Regions from separate parts of the Pseudoduganella sp. R-43 genome, predicted to be linked through region 2. Evidence: predicted binding sites of a transcription regulator. Region 2 holds the regulator's gene; each other region holds the start of a gene.
The links. Region 2 encodes FNR, which switches genes on or off when oxygen is low (the NO sensors DNR and NnrR bind a similar motif). Its sites were predicted from a motif close to TTGATNNNNATCAA; they were not measured.

Region 1: ACN9M3_RS21160 (hemerythrin domain-containing protein) is a predicted target of FNR. The motif match lies at 1,810-1,823, and genes of this name have one in related genera.
Region 3: ACN9M3_RS23965 (universal stress protein) is a predicted target of FNR. The motif match lies at 1,515-1,528, and genes of this name have one in related genera.

What each region holds. Positions count from the first base shown of each region.
Region 1 covers NZ_CP183988.1:4,699,003-4,702,272, forward strand. Annotated here, with positions in the region: gene ACN9M3_RS21155 (DUF349 domain-containing protein) at 1-991, opposite strand, end outside; gene ACN9M3_RS21160 (hemerythrin domain-containing protein) at 1,072-1,743, opposite strand; gene ACN9M3_RS21165 (bifunctional acetate--CoA ligase family protein/GNAT family N-acetyltransferase) at 1,849-3,270, opposite strand, start outside.
Region 2 covers NZ_CP183988.1:3,587,090-3,590,359, forward strand. Annotated here, with positions in the region: gene ACN9M3_RS16395 (response regulator) at 1-227, shown strand, start outside; gene ACN9M3_RS16400 (response regulator) at 220-855, shown strand; gene fnr (fumarate/nitrate reduction transcriptional regulator Fnr) at 957-1,730, shown strand; gene ACN9M3_RS16410 (carboxymuconolactone decarboxylase family protein) at 1,791-2,162, opposite strand; gene ACN9M3_RS16415 (MerR family transcriptional regulator) at 2,116-2,565, opposite strand; gene ACN9M3_RS16420 (bacteriohemerythrin) at 2,611-2,997, opposite strand; gene ACN9M3_RS16425 (LysR substrate-binding domain-containing protein) at 3,063-3,270, opposite strand, start outside.
Region 3 covers NZ_CP183988.1:5,264,496-5,267,765, reverse strand. Annotated here, with positions in the region: gene ACN9M3_RS23975 (Crp/Fnr family transcriptional regulator) at 1-104, opposite strand, end outside; gene ACN9M3_RS23970 (response regulator transcription factor) at 241-885, opposite strand; gene ACN9M3_RS23965 (universal stress protein) at 962-1,429, opposite strand; gene ACN9M3_RS23960 (protein phosphatase CheZ) at 1,766-2,605, shown strand; gene ACN9M3_RS23955 (chemotaxis protein CheA) at 2,605-3,270, shown strand, end outside.

The DNA of each region.
Region 1 (3,270 bases), 1.1 Mb from region 2:
GCGCCAGTGCGGTTTCCATCGCTTCGACCAGGTCCATGAACTGGCGGTTGGCTTCCTGCTCGGCGGGCGATGGCTTGTGTTTTTCCTTTGGTGGGCGCGGCGGGCGGGCGGCCAGCGCATCGTGGCCGTCGGCGTGCGTGACGGCGTCGCCATGCGGCGGCGCCGGCGGCGCGCTGGCGCCAGGCGCCGGAGCGGCATCGTCCACTGCGCTTGCTGCGGCGCCCTTGGCGGGGACGCGTTCGGCCTCGGCGGCCTCGGCGGCCACTGCTGCCGCTGGCGCGGCGGCGGGCGGTGCGGCCGGCTGCTGCGCGGCGCGTTCCGCAGCCAGGGCAGCATCGAAATCGTTCAGCAGGTGGCGCGGCAGAGATCCGCGCTCGGGCGAGGCCAGGTGTGCCGCATGTTCGCTGGCCAGGCGCTCCAGTTCGACGGGATCGGGATGCTTGCGCAAGGCTGCCAGCGCATCAATCATCGCGCGCTGCAGGGAGACCTGTGCTTCGAGGCGTTCGCCCAGCGCATCGCGGATATGGGTAAATTCAGCCGCAGCGGACGGCGCGGCATCGACCACCTTCCATTGACGGTCCAGGTCAGCCACCAGATTGGGCGTCAACTTTTCATCAGCCAACAAGCGCTGCGCCAGAGCAATACAGGCCTGCGCCTGCTTCTGTTCGGCCTGCACATGGCGGATGGCGTCCAGGCGTCCTTGCACCAGCTTGGCCACCCGGCGGTCCGAGTTGCGCACCGCCTGCTGCACTTTCTCCAGCGCCGCCTGCGAGACGACGTGTTCGGCTGCCGCCAGCCGCACGTCGGCAAATTCACTGTTCAGGATGAGCTCGACCGCAGCAGCCTCGTCGCCCGCAAGGTTGCGGGCCAGCTCGGCTTGCGCCGCGCGGCGTTCTGCGGGAGTGCCGAGCGGCGCCTGCGACCCGCCCGGGCTCGGCTGGCCGGCAACGCTGGCCTGGCTGGCCTGCTGCTTGAAAAGGAACTCAAACATAGTTGTGCTATGAATGGATCAAAACCACCATCATAGCGCAGCGCCGCCCGGCAGGGGCGGCGAATGCAGGCATGGCGTGTTCAGGCCGTGTCCGCAGCGGCGCGATGGGCCAAACGCGTGCGCCGGTGGTAGCGCAGCTTCGGCACAGGAACCACGAGCTCGTCTTCGCTGCGCAGGGAGGCACGCACCTGCTTGGCTTCCAACAAGGCTTTCCTGTCTTTTTCGGCGGAGGCCGGCACGCGGCGCGCTTCCACCACTTGAGCATCATGGGCCAGGAATTTGTTCGCGATATCGAACCAGGCTTCGCCGCCAATGGTGGCGCGGGCAATCGCAAACAGTTCCTTTTCCTCTTTCTCCAGGCGCTGCAACAGCACCGTGCAGAAAGTCTCGATCGATTCGCAGATCTCCGTCACTTGCTGTTCGCTGTACTCCACCGCCGAGTCGAGTTCAGCCTGCAACCGCCGGATCACCGACAAGGCAGACTGGTTCAGCCGGCTCAGCTCGTCGAGCAGCTGGTTGGCCTGTTCCGTCGCATTTTGCAGGGCCGGAATCAGGTACAGCTCGATCTTGCGCCAATGGCAGGCCTGGTACAGGCGCTCCAGGGTTTCGCAAGCATATTCAAGCTGGGAGAGCGTCAGGCGCTGTTGCCGCAACAGCGTCGATTGCACGTATTTTTGAAACGACAGCAGGCTAAGGCGCACGTTAGCCTGTTCAACGGAAAGCGCAACTAATGTATATGTGGCCGTTAACATTCTTGCTCCCAAATATCGCTACGCGGAAACGGAAGTACAAGTGTAAATTAGCCCGACAGGTTCACTTTGACGTACATCAAGGTAACGCCATTCGCCCTCCACAATTTAGGAGGTTTTCAAATCCAGCGCAAGGCGAAGATCAACCATACCAGCTTCTCGCGACGCCGTCACTGTTCCGCCAAATCTTCGCATCAGTTGTTGCATTCCGATATTCTCCGACAGGGCTTCGCCCGTGATTTCGCGCGTTCCGCGGCTGCGGAAATAGTCAAACAATTTCTGGAACAGGATATTTCCCAATCCTTTGCCTTTCAGATCGGAACGCACGATGATCGCGAACTCCGCTTTCTGGTTGTCCGGGTCGGCTACCGCGCGCACCACGCCCAGCGTCTCCGGCTGGCCATCGGCGCCGGTGCGGGTGGCAATGAAGGCCATGGCGCGGTCGTAGTCGATCTGGGTCAGGCGCGCAAGCTGGGTCGGCGGCAATTCCTTCATCGCCGAGAAAAAGCGCAGGCGCACATCGTCGGGGTCGAGCTGGCTGAAAAAGCGCACGTGGGCCGGGGCATCTTCCGGCCGGATCGGGCGCAGCAACAGGGCGGCGCCCTGCCACTGGATTTCCTGCTCCAGCTCTTGCGGATAGGGGCGGATCGCCATGCTGCTTTCGGCGCGGCGCGGGCCCAGCGCGGCCCGTGCGGCATGCACCTGCAGCACGCCGTCCACCACGGTGACTGGGTCGATTTCCAGCGCGGCGATTTCGCCGATGTCGGCCACCAGTTCGGCCACATGCACCAGCGCGCTGCACAGGATTTCGCGTTCGTCGACCAGGGCGCGGCCGACGCCCGTACGCCGCAGCATGTCGCGCGCCAGCACGGTATTCAAGGGCGGCAGGCCGACGGCGCGGTCGTCCACCACGCGCCCGGCGCTGCCGCCCAGGCCAACGCTGATGGCGGGCCCGAAGACAGGGTCGACCTGCATGGCGATGCGCAGCTGCTGCACATTGCCGCCGGCCGGCTCGCTTGCCAGCGGCAGGCCGTAGGCCGCCAGAACGGCGGCCAGGTCGGCGCGCGCCAGCTCGGCCTGGCCGGCGGCGCGCGCCGCTTCCACCAGGTTGCGCGCCGCCTGCCGCTCCGGCACCGAATGCGCGGGCACCTGGGCCGGAACCTCGATCAGCAAGGCCTGGTTGCGCGAATACTGCACCACCTGGCTGTAGGCGCGCACGGCTTTTTCGGGCGTGTCGTAGGTCGGCAGGCCGGCATCGGCGAAGACCTGCCGCGCGCCGGCCACCGAGGCGCCGCCCAGCCAGCAGGAGAGCACGCTGCGGCCGCTCTGGCGCAGCAAGGGCGCCAAGGCCTGCGCCACGCCGGTGCTGGCTGCGGCCGACGATGGCGCGTGCACCACCAGCAATGCATCGGCGCCCGGGTCGGCCAGCAAGGCGCTGGCTACGGCGGCATGGCGTTCGGCACTGGCTTCGCCGCCGATGTCGATCGGGTTGGCCAGCAGCAGCCCGGGCGGCAGCTCGTTGCGCAGGCG
Region 2 (3,270 bases):
GCGAGGCGCGCGTCATCGTGGACATTGACGGCGAAAACGTGGTGCTGCGGGTGGAAGACAATGGCAAGGGTATCGAGAGTGCCGGCTTGTCCGACCGCGAATCCTGGGGCTTGTTCGGCATGCACGAGCGCACGCGCCGCTTTGCCGGCGAACTGAATATCAGCGGCAAGGCCGGGCAGGGCACTACCCTGCAGCTGCGCCTGCCTTTGGAGGACAAGAATGGGTGACAGGATCACCGTTTTGCTGGTCGACGACCATGCGATTGCACGCAACGGCGTGCGCCTCATGCTGGGCACGGCGCCCGACATCAGCGTGGAGGGCGAGGCCGGCAACGCCGTGGAAGCGATGCAGCGCGTGGCCGAGCGCAGTTTCGACGTGGCACTGGTGGACATCAAGATGCCGGGCAAGAATGGCCTGGACCTGTTGAAGACCCTGCGCAGCGAATGCCCGCGCATGGCGGTGCTGGTGCTGAGCACCTATTCCGAGGAAATTTACGCGGTGCGCGCGCTGAAATCGGGCGCCTCCGGCTACCTGACCAAGGATGCGCCGACGGCGACCCTGATCGAGGCCGTGCGCAAGGCTGCCTCGGGCGGCAAGCACGTCAGCCCGGCGCTGCTTGAAAAACTGGCAACCCTGGTCGGCGGCGGCGCGAGCGGCGACCACGAAGAGCTTTCCAACCGCGAACTGGAAGTCTTCAAGCTGATTGCCCAGGGCGAGTCCCTGGTGCGCATAGGGGAAAAACTACACCTCAGTCCTAACACTGTGACAACCTATCGCAGCCGCATCCTCGAGAAAATGGGCATGTCCACGAATGCTGAGCTGACCCGTTATGCCCTCGAGCACGGGCTGATCTGAGCGGCTGTAGGGGAACCACTACAGCAACTGCACAGGATGCTTGATACCGGGAAATGACGCCGGGCGCGATACTGCTTCCATCGAAAACAAGGAGCAGCAAAATGAGCCCGGTCATCCCAATCACCCCTGCAAACGCCACCAAATCCTGCGCACCAGTCGCAGCCAAATGCTCGCTGTGCAGCTTCAACCGCCTTTGCTTGCCACAGGGCCTGGCCGACGAAGATGTTGCTCGCCTTGACCAGATCATTTCCCGCCGCCGCCGCGTGAACCGCGACGAGCCGCTGTACAAGACCGGCGACAGCTTCCACAGCCTGTATGCCGTGCGCTTCGGCCACTTCAAGACCGTGCAGGTGAACCAGCGCGGCGAACAGACGATTGGCGGTTTCCACATGGCCGGCGACCTGCTGGGCATGGAAGCCATCGGCAATGGCCAGCATTCTTGCAATGCCGTGGCGCTGGAGGACAGTGAAGTCTGCGAGATCCCCTTCAACCGCCTGCAAGAGCTGGTGATGCAGATTCCTGGCCTGCTGCAGCAGTTCCACCGCACCATGAGCCGCGAAATCCAGCGCGAGCAGTCGGTGATGCTGTTCCTGAGTCATATGCGTGCCGAACAGCGGCTGGCCATGTTCCTGCTGAACCTCGCCGGCCGTTACGCCCAGCGCGGCTACTCTTCGACCAGCTTCCAGTTGCGCATGTCGCGTGAAGATATCGGCGGCTACCTGGGCCTGACCGTGGAAAGCGTCAGCCGCCAGCTGGCCCGCCTGCGCCAGGATGGCTCGATCGTCCTGAGCAACCGCGATCTGCGCATTACCGACCGCGCCAGGCTCGAGGCCATGTCGTCCGGCGGCATGGCGCAGGAACTCGCTGTCGCCTGACCGGCTTACCAGTTTTCTCACCTGTAGGGGGTGTATGGGGCAGCTCTTGCTGCCCCTTTTTTATTGCGCGAACACTTCTTTGGCGGCCATCAGGCCGTTGAGCGCAGCCGGAAAGCCAGCGTAGACGGCCATCTGCATGATGGTCTCCACGATCTCTTCGCGGCTGACGCCGACGTTAAGGGCGGCGTGGATGTGCACCTTGAGCTGGGGCGCAGCGTTGCCCATGGCGGTCAGCGCGGCCACCACAGCGATCTCGCGTGATTTCAGGTCAAGCCCCGGGCGCGAATAGATGTCGCCAAAGGGGAATTCGATCAGGTAGCGGGCGAAATCGGGCGCAATATCTTCCAGGCTTTGAACGACGCGGTCGCCGGCCTGGCCGTCGACTTCACGCAGTTTTGCGAGCCCGCGCTCGTAGCGGCTTTCGGTGTTCATTGGCATGTGCTCCATCGGTGGTTGGATTCGACGCCAGGGACTGCTCCAGGGAGCGGTAATACTCGATCTTGGCCTGCAATGATGCTGCAGATTGTTGCATCGCCTCGATTTCGGCGAGCACGTCCTGCATATGCTCTTCTAGCATCCGGCGCCGTTCAGGCACCGTCGAGTCCCCAGCGCCGCGAAGTTTTGCGAATGACTGCATTTTGCCGATTGGCATATGGGTCGTTCGCAGACGCAGCAGGAATTCGATCCAGGCAAGGTCCGAGGCCGCGTAACGCCGCTGGCCGCCCGCCGCACGATTGACCGGGGCAATCAGCCCGATGCGCTCGTAATAGCGGAGTGTGTAGGCCGTGAGGCCGGTACGTTTGGCGACTTCGTCAATGCTCAGGTGCGATTCCATGGGGTGATCGTAAAAGTTAGAGTGCACTCTAAGTCAAGCACTTTATTACTCTAACCGGGAAGCCGCAACTGCGAGCGCAAGGTCCATGGTGTTGATGTGGGCTTCGAGCCAGTCCGGCAGCGTGCGGATGATGTCGCGTGCCGTGGCTTCCTCGTCGTCCTTCAGCAGGCGCAGGGTGCGGGCGACCTTTTCCAGCAAGTAGCCATGGGCTGCGCGGTGGGCCTGGGCAGCCGGGTAGGCGATGCGCTCCATCAGGCTGTTTTCTTCGCGCAGGTGTTCCATGAATTCAGTTGCCAGGTCGCGGCAGGCTGCGTCAAAGGCGGGACGGGGCAGGCTTTCCATGGCGTCGAGCATGTCGAAGACGATGCGGTGCGACTGGTCGAGAACGGGAATGCCCAGTGCGAGGTCCGGCCCGAAGACGATGGAATCCATGGGGTTCTCCAGTAGTGTCGAACCGCAATTGTGCCGCTGGAAAAAATTCGGGCACATGATCTATGTCAATTTTCACTTTTGACGAAGTCTATGAACGCGCGCAAGGGCGGCGGAACCAGGCGGCGCCCTGAGTAGTAGAGGAATGGGCCCGTAAAGGATTGCCACCAGGGTTCCAGCACCGCTTCCAGGGCGCCGTTGTCCAGGTGCGGGCGCAGCCAGTCTTCGAACAGGTAGATGACGCCGCTTCCTGCCTCGGCCGCATCCACGATCAGT
Region 3 (3,270 bases), 1.7 Mb from region 2:
ACCGGCGGCAAGTGCAGCAGTTCGCACACTTCTTTCAGGTTGGACCACAAACGGCCTTGCCGCTGACGGCCGGCCTCATGGGACACGGGTTGCGTTGAGAGCATGCTGATCTCCTGGTTCCCAAACGGAATGGTTTCAGTATGCCAACGTGAATGTGGGAAAAATATCAGTCGTTGCTGAATATACCCGTAGGAGGGTAGTGGGGCGATGTAGGAATTATCCTAAAATCAACCTTGTCAATCATGCCTTGAACGGGGTCAGCAGCTTGTGCGCCACTGCGTACTGAACCATTTCTGAGAGCGAAGCCATGCCCATCTTCTGCATGATGCGGGTCTTGTGGGTGCTCACGGTCTTGACGCTCAAATGCAGGCCGTTGGCGATTTCAGTGATGGATTTTCCCGACACCAGTAGCGAAAACACCTCGAACTCGCGGTCGGAAAGCTGTTTGTGCAGCAGGGTTTCGGCTGGCTGCATGATATTCAGCGCCAGTTGCTCGGCCACTTCGGTGGAGATATAGGGCCGGCCAGAGGCAACCTTGCGGATGGCGCCCACCAGCTGGGTGCCGGCGCTTTCCTTGGTCAGGTAGCCCTGGGCGCCGGCGCGGATGGCGCGCACCGCGTACTGCTCTTCCTCGTGCATGGTGAGGATGAGGATGGCAAGCTTGGGCGATTCGCTGCGGATCTGGCGGATCAGGTCAACGCCGCTGCGCCCTGGCATGGACAGGTCGAGCAGCAGCAGGTCGAAGCCGCCCTGGCGGATGTGGGTGAGGACTTCGAAGCCGTCGATGGCTTCGCCTACGATGTCGATGTCGGGTGCCCCGTCAAGAATGCGCTTGAGCCCTTCGCGCATGATGGTGTGGTCGTCGGCAATGACAATTCGAATCATGGTTCCTCAATAGTTATCAATACTGGTCTTCACGCCCCAGCCCGGCAGGCTGGAGCGCGTCGTAACGCCTGGCCGTTCAGGCCGGGCGCGGGTCCTTGATCAGGCGGTGCACCAGCACCGGGATCTTGGTATGGGACAGCACCTTGTTGGTCACGCTACCCAGCAGCAGGTGACCCCAGCCGCTGCGGCCATGCGAACCGATGAAGATCAGGTCGCAGCCGCACTGGTTGGCCACGTCCACGATCTTCAGTGCAGCACTTTCGGCAAAAGCTGTCATGCCTTCCGCCCGCACGCCTTTTTTCGCGCAAGACTCGAGGATAGACTGAACATGCTCATTGCCGGCGCGCTGCATTGCCGCCCGGTACTCTTCCTCGCTCGGATAGCTGGGCGGGATGATCTCCACGTAAATCGGGTACTGGTATTCCGGTGCCACGAACAGGGCCAGCACTTCCGCCCCGAGCTGCTGGGCAAATTCGACCCCGGCGCAAGCGGTCTTGCTGGAAACGGCCGAGCCGTCCGTCGTAATCAGGATTTTCCGATACATATCTCAGCCTCCTTTAACTATTTAAAAGAGCCAGTTCCTGCCTTCATTGTAGCCCCGTTTGCCAGTATTGTTCTGCTGTAAAGAGTTGATAATTATCAAGAAACTGTCACGAGGACATCGCAGATGCCGCAAATTCCCGTTATTTCAGGGGCTTGCAGCGTGTATTTCACACGATCCGCAAATACAACAGTACACTTGTAGGGCCATCCGGCTTCACCTAAGAGATTGAACTGTGGGGGCTGCCCCTGTTACACTCGCGAGAGAACCCAATTTATTGCCGAGCGTTAAATTTGACAATGTTTTGGCAATTTGAAACGTAATGGAGAAGCAGGAATTATGACCGACGCCGCTGATGATTTCGATGCATTATTTGAGGAAGTATCCGCGCAACGGGCCAATGCGCCTGCACCTGCTCCAGCGCCGGCTCCGGCCGCTGCGGCATCCGAGTCGGGCGATTCTGATGACCTGGAAAGCCTGTTTGATTCCGTAGCAGCGTCCAGCAAAACGGCAGCCCCTGCCGCAGCGCCGGCAGCGGCCCCGGCCCCGGCGGGCGAGGCGCCCGCGGAAGGCGGCGAGCACGCCGAGGGCATGTTCGAGCGCCTGGGCGGCATTGTGCGCCTGCTGCACGACTCGCTGCGTGAACTGGGCTACGACAAGGCCCTGACTGAAGCGTCGACCCAGATCGTGGACGCGCAGGACCGCCTGGAATATGTCGCCTCGCTGACCGAGCAGGCTGCCAACAAGGTCTTGAATACCCTGGACGACGGCATGCCGGCGCAGGAAGTACTGTCCAAGCAGGCCAAGGAAATGGAAGACCGCTGGGCCGACCTGTTCGCAGGCAAGCTGAGCATTGAGGACTTCAAGGCCCTGGCGGGCGATTCGCGCGCTTTTGCCAGCAAGGTAGCGCAAGCAACGGAGGCGGAGAAAGCCCGCCTGCTGGAAATCATGATGGCCCAGGACTTCCAGGACATCACCGGCCAGTTGATCAAGAAGGTCGTCGCCATCACCAAGAAGGTCGAATCCGAACTGGCGCAACTGTTGAAGGACAATGCGCCGGCCGATGTGCGCGAGAAGATTGCGCAGAAAGAGGTGTCGCTGATGTCGGGTCCATCCGTCCCATCGGAAGCCCTGAATCAGGACAGCGTCGATGACCTGCTTGCCGACCTGGGGTTCTAATGGACGATATGCTCAAGGAGTTCGTTGTCGAGGCCATGGACCTGGCCGTCAACGTCGAAGAGCACTTGCTGCGCCTCGAACGTGACCCCGACAACAAGGAAACGCTGAACGCAGTTTTCCGCTCGTTCCACACCATCAAGGGCGGCGCGGGCTTCATGAACCTGGGGGCGCTGGTGTCGGCCTGCCACCTGACCGAGAACCTGTTCGATGCGCTGCGCACCGGCGCTGCGCCGGTCACGCCGCTGTCGATCGAAGCGGCGCTGCAGGCTTCCGGCTTCGTGGCCGACCAGCTGACCGACCTGAATAACGGCACCGCGCCGGACCAGCTGGCGCCGATGCCGGCCGACCTGGAAGCGATCCTGAAAGATGCGATCGAGGGCAAGGCCAGCTCCGCTGCGGGCAAGGCCAAGCCGGCCGCCGCGCCGGTTGCCGCCGCTCCCGCGGCTGCCCCTGCCGCCGCCGCACCGGGCGCTGCGCCAGCTGCCGCGCCGTCGGCCGATGGCCTTGACTGGGAAGGCATGTACGAAGCCGTGGTGCCACCCGGTACTTACGTGCGGCCTGCTGTCGATGCGCGTGCCGAAGGCGTGGCTGCGGCCCACGCCGCAGCCGGCGCGCCGGCCGCCACGCCCGCTGCGGCGCCGGAAGTGCGCGAACGTCCGGCCGGC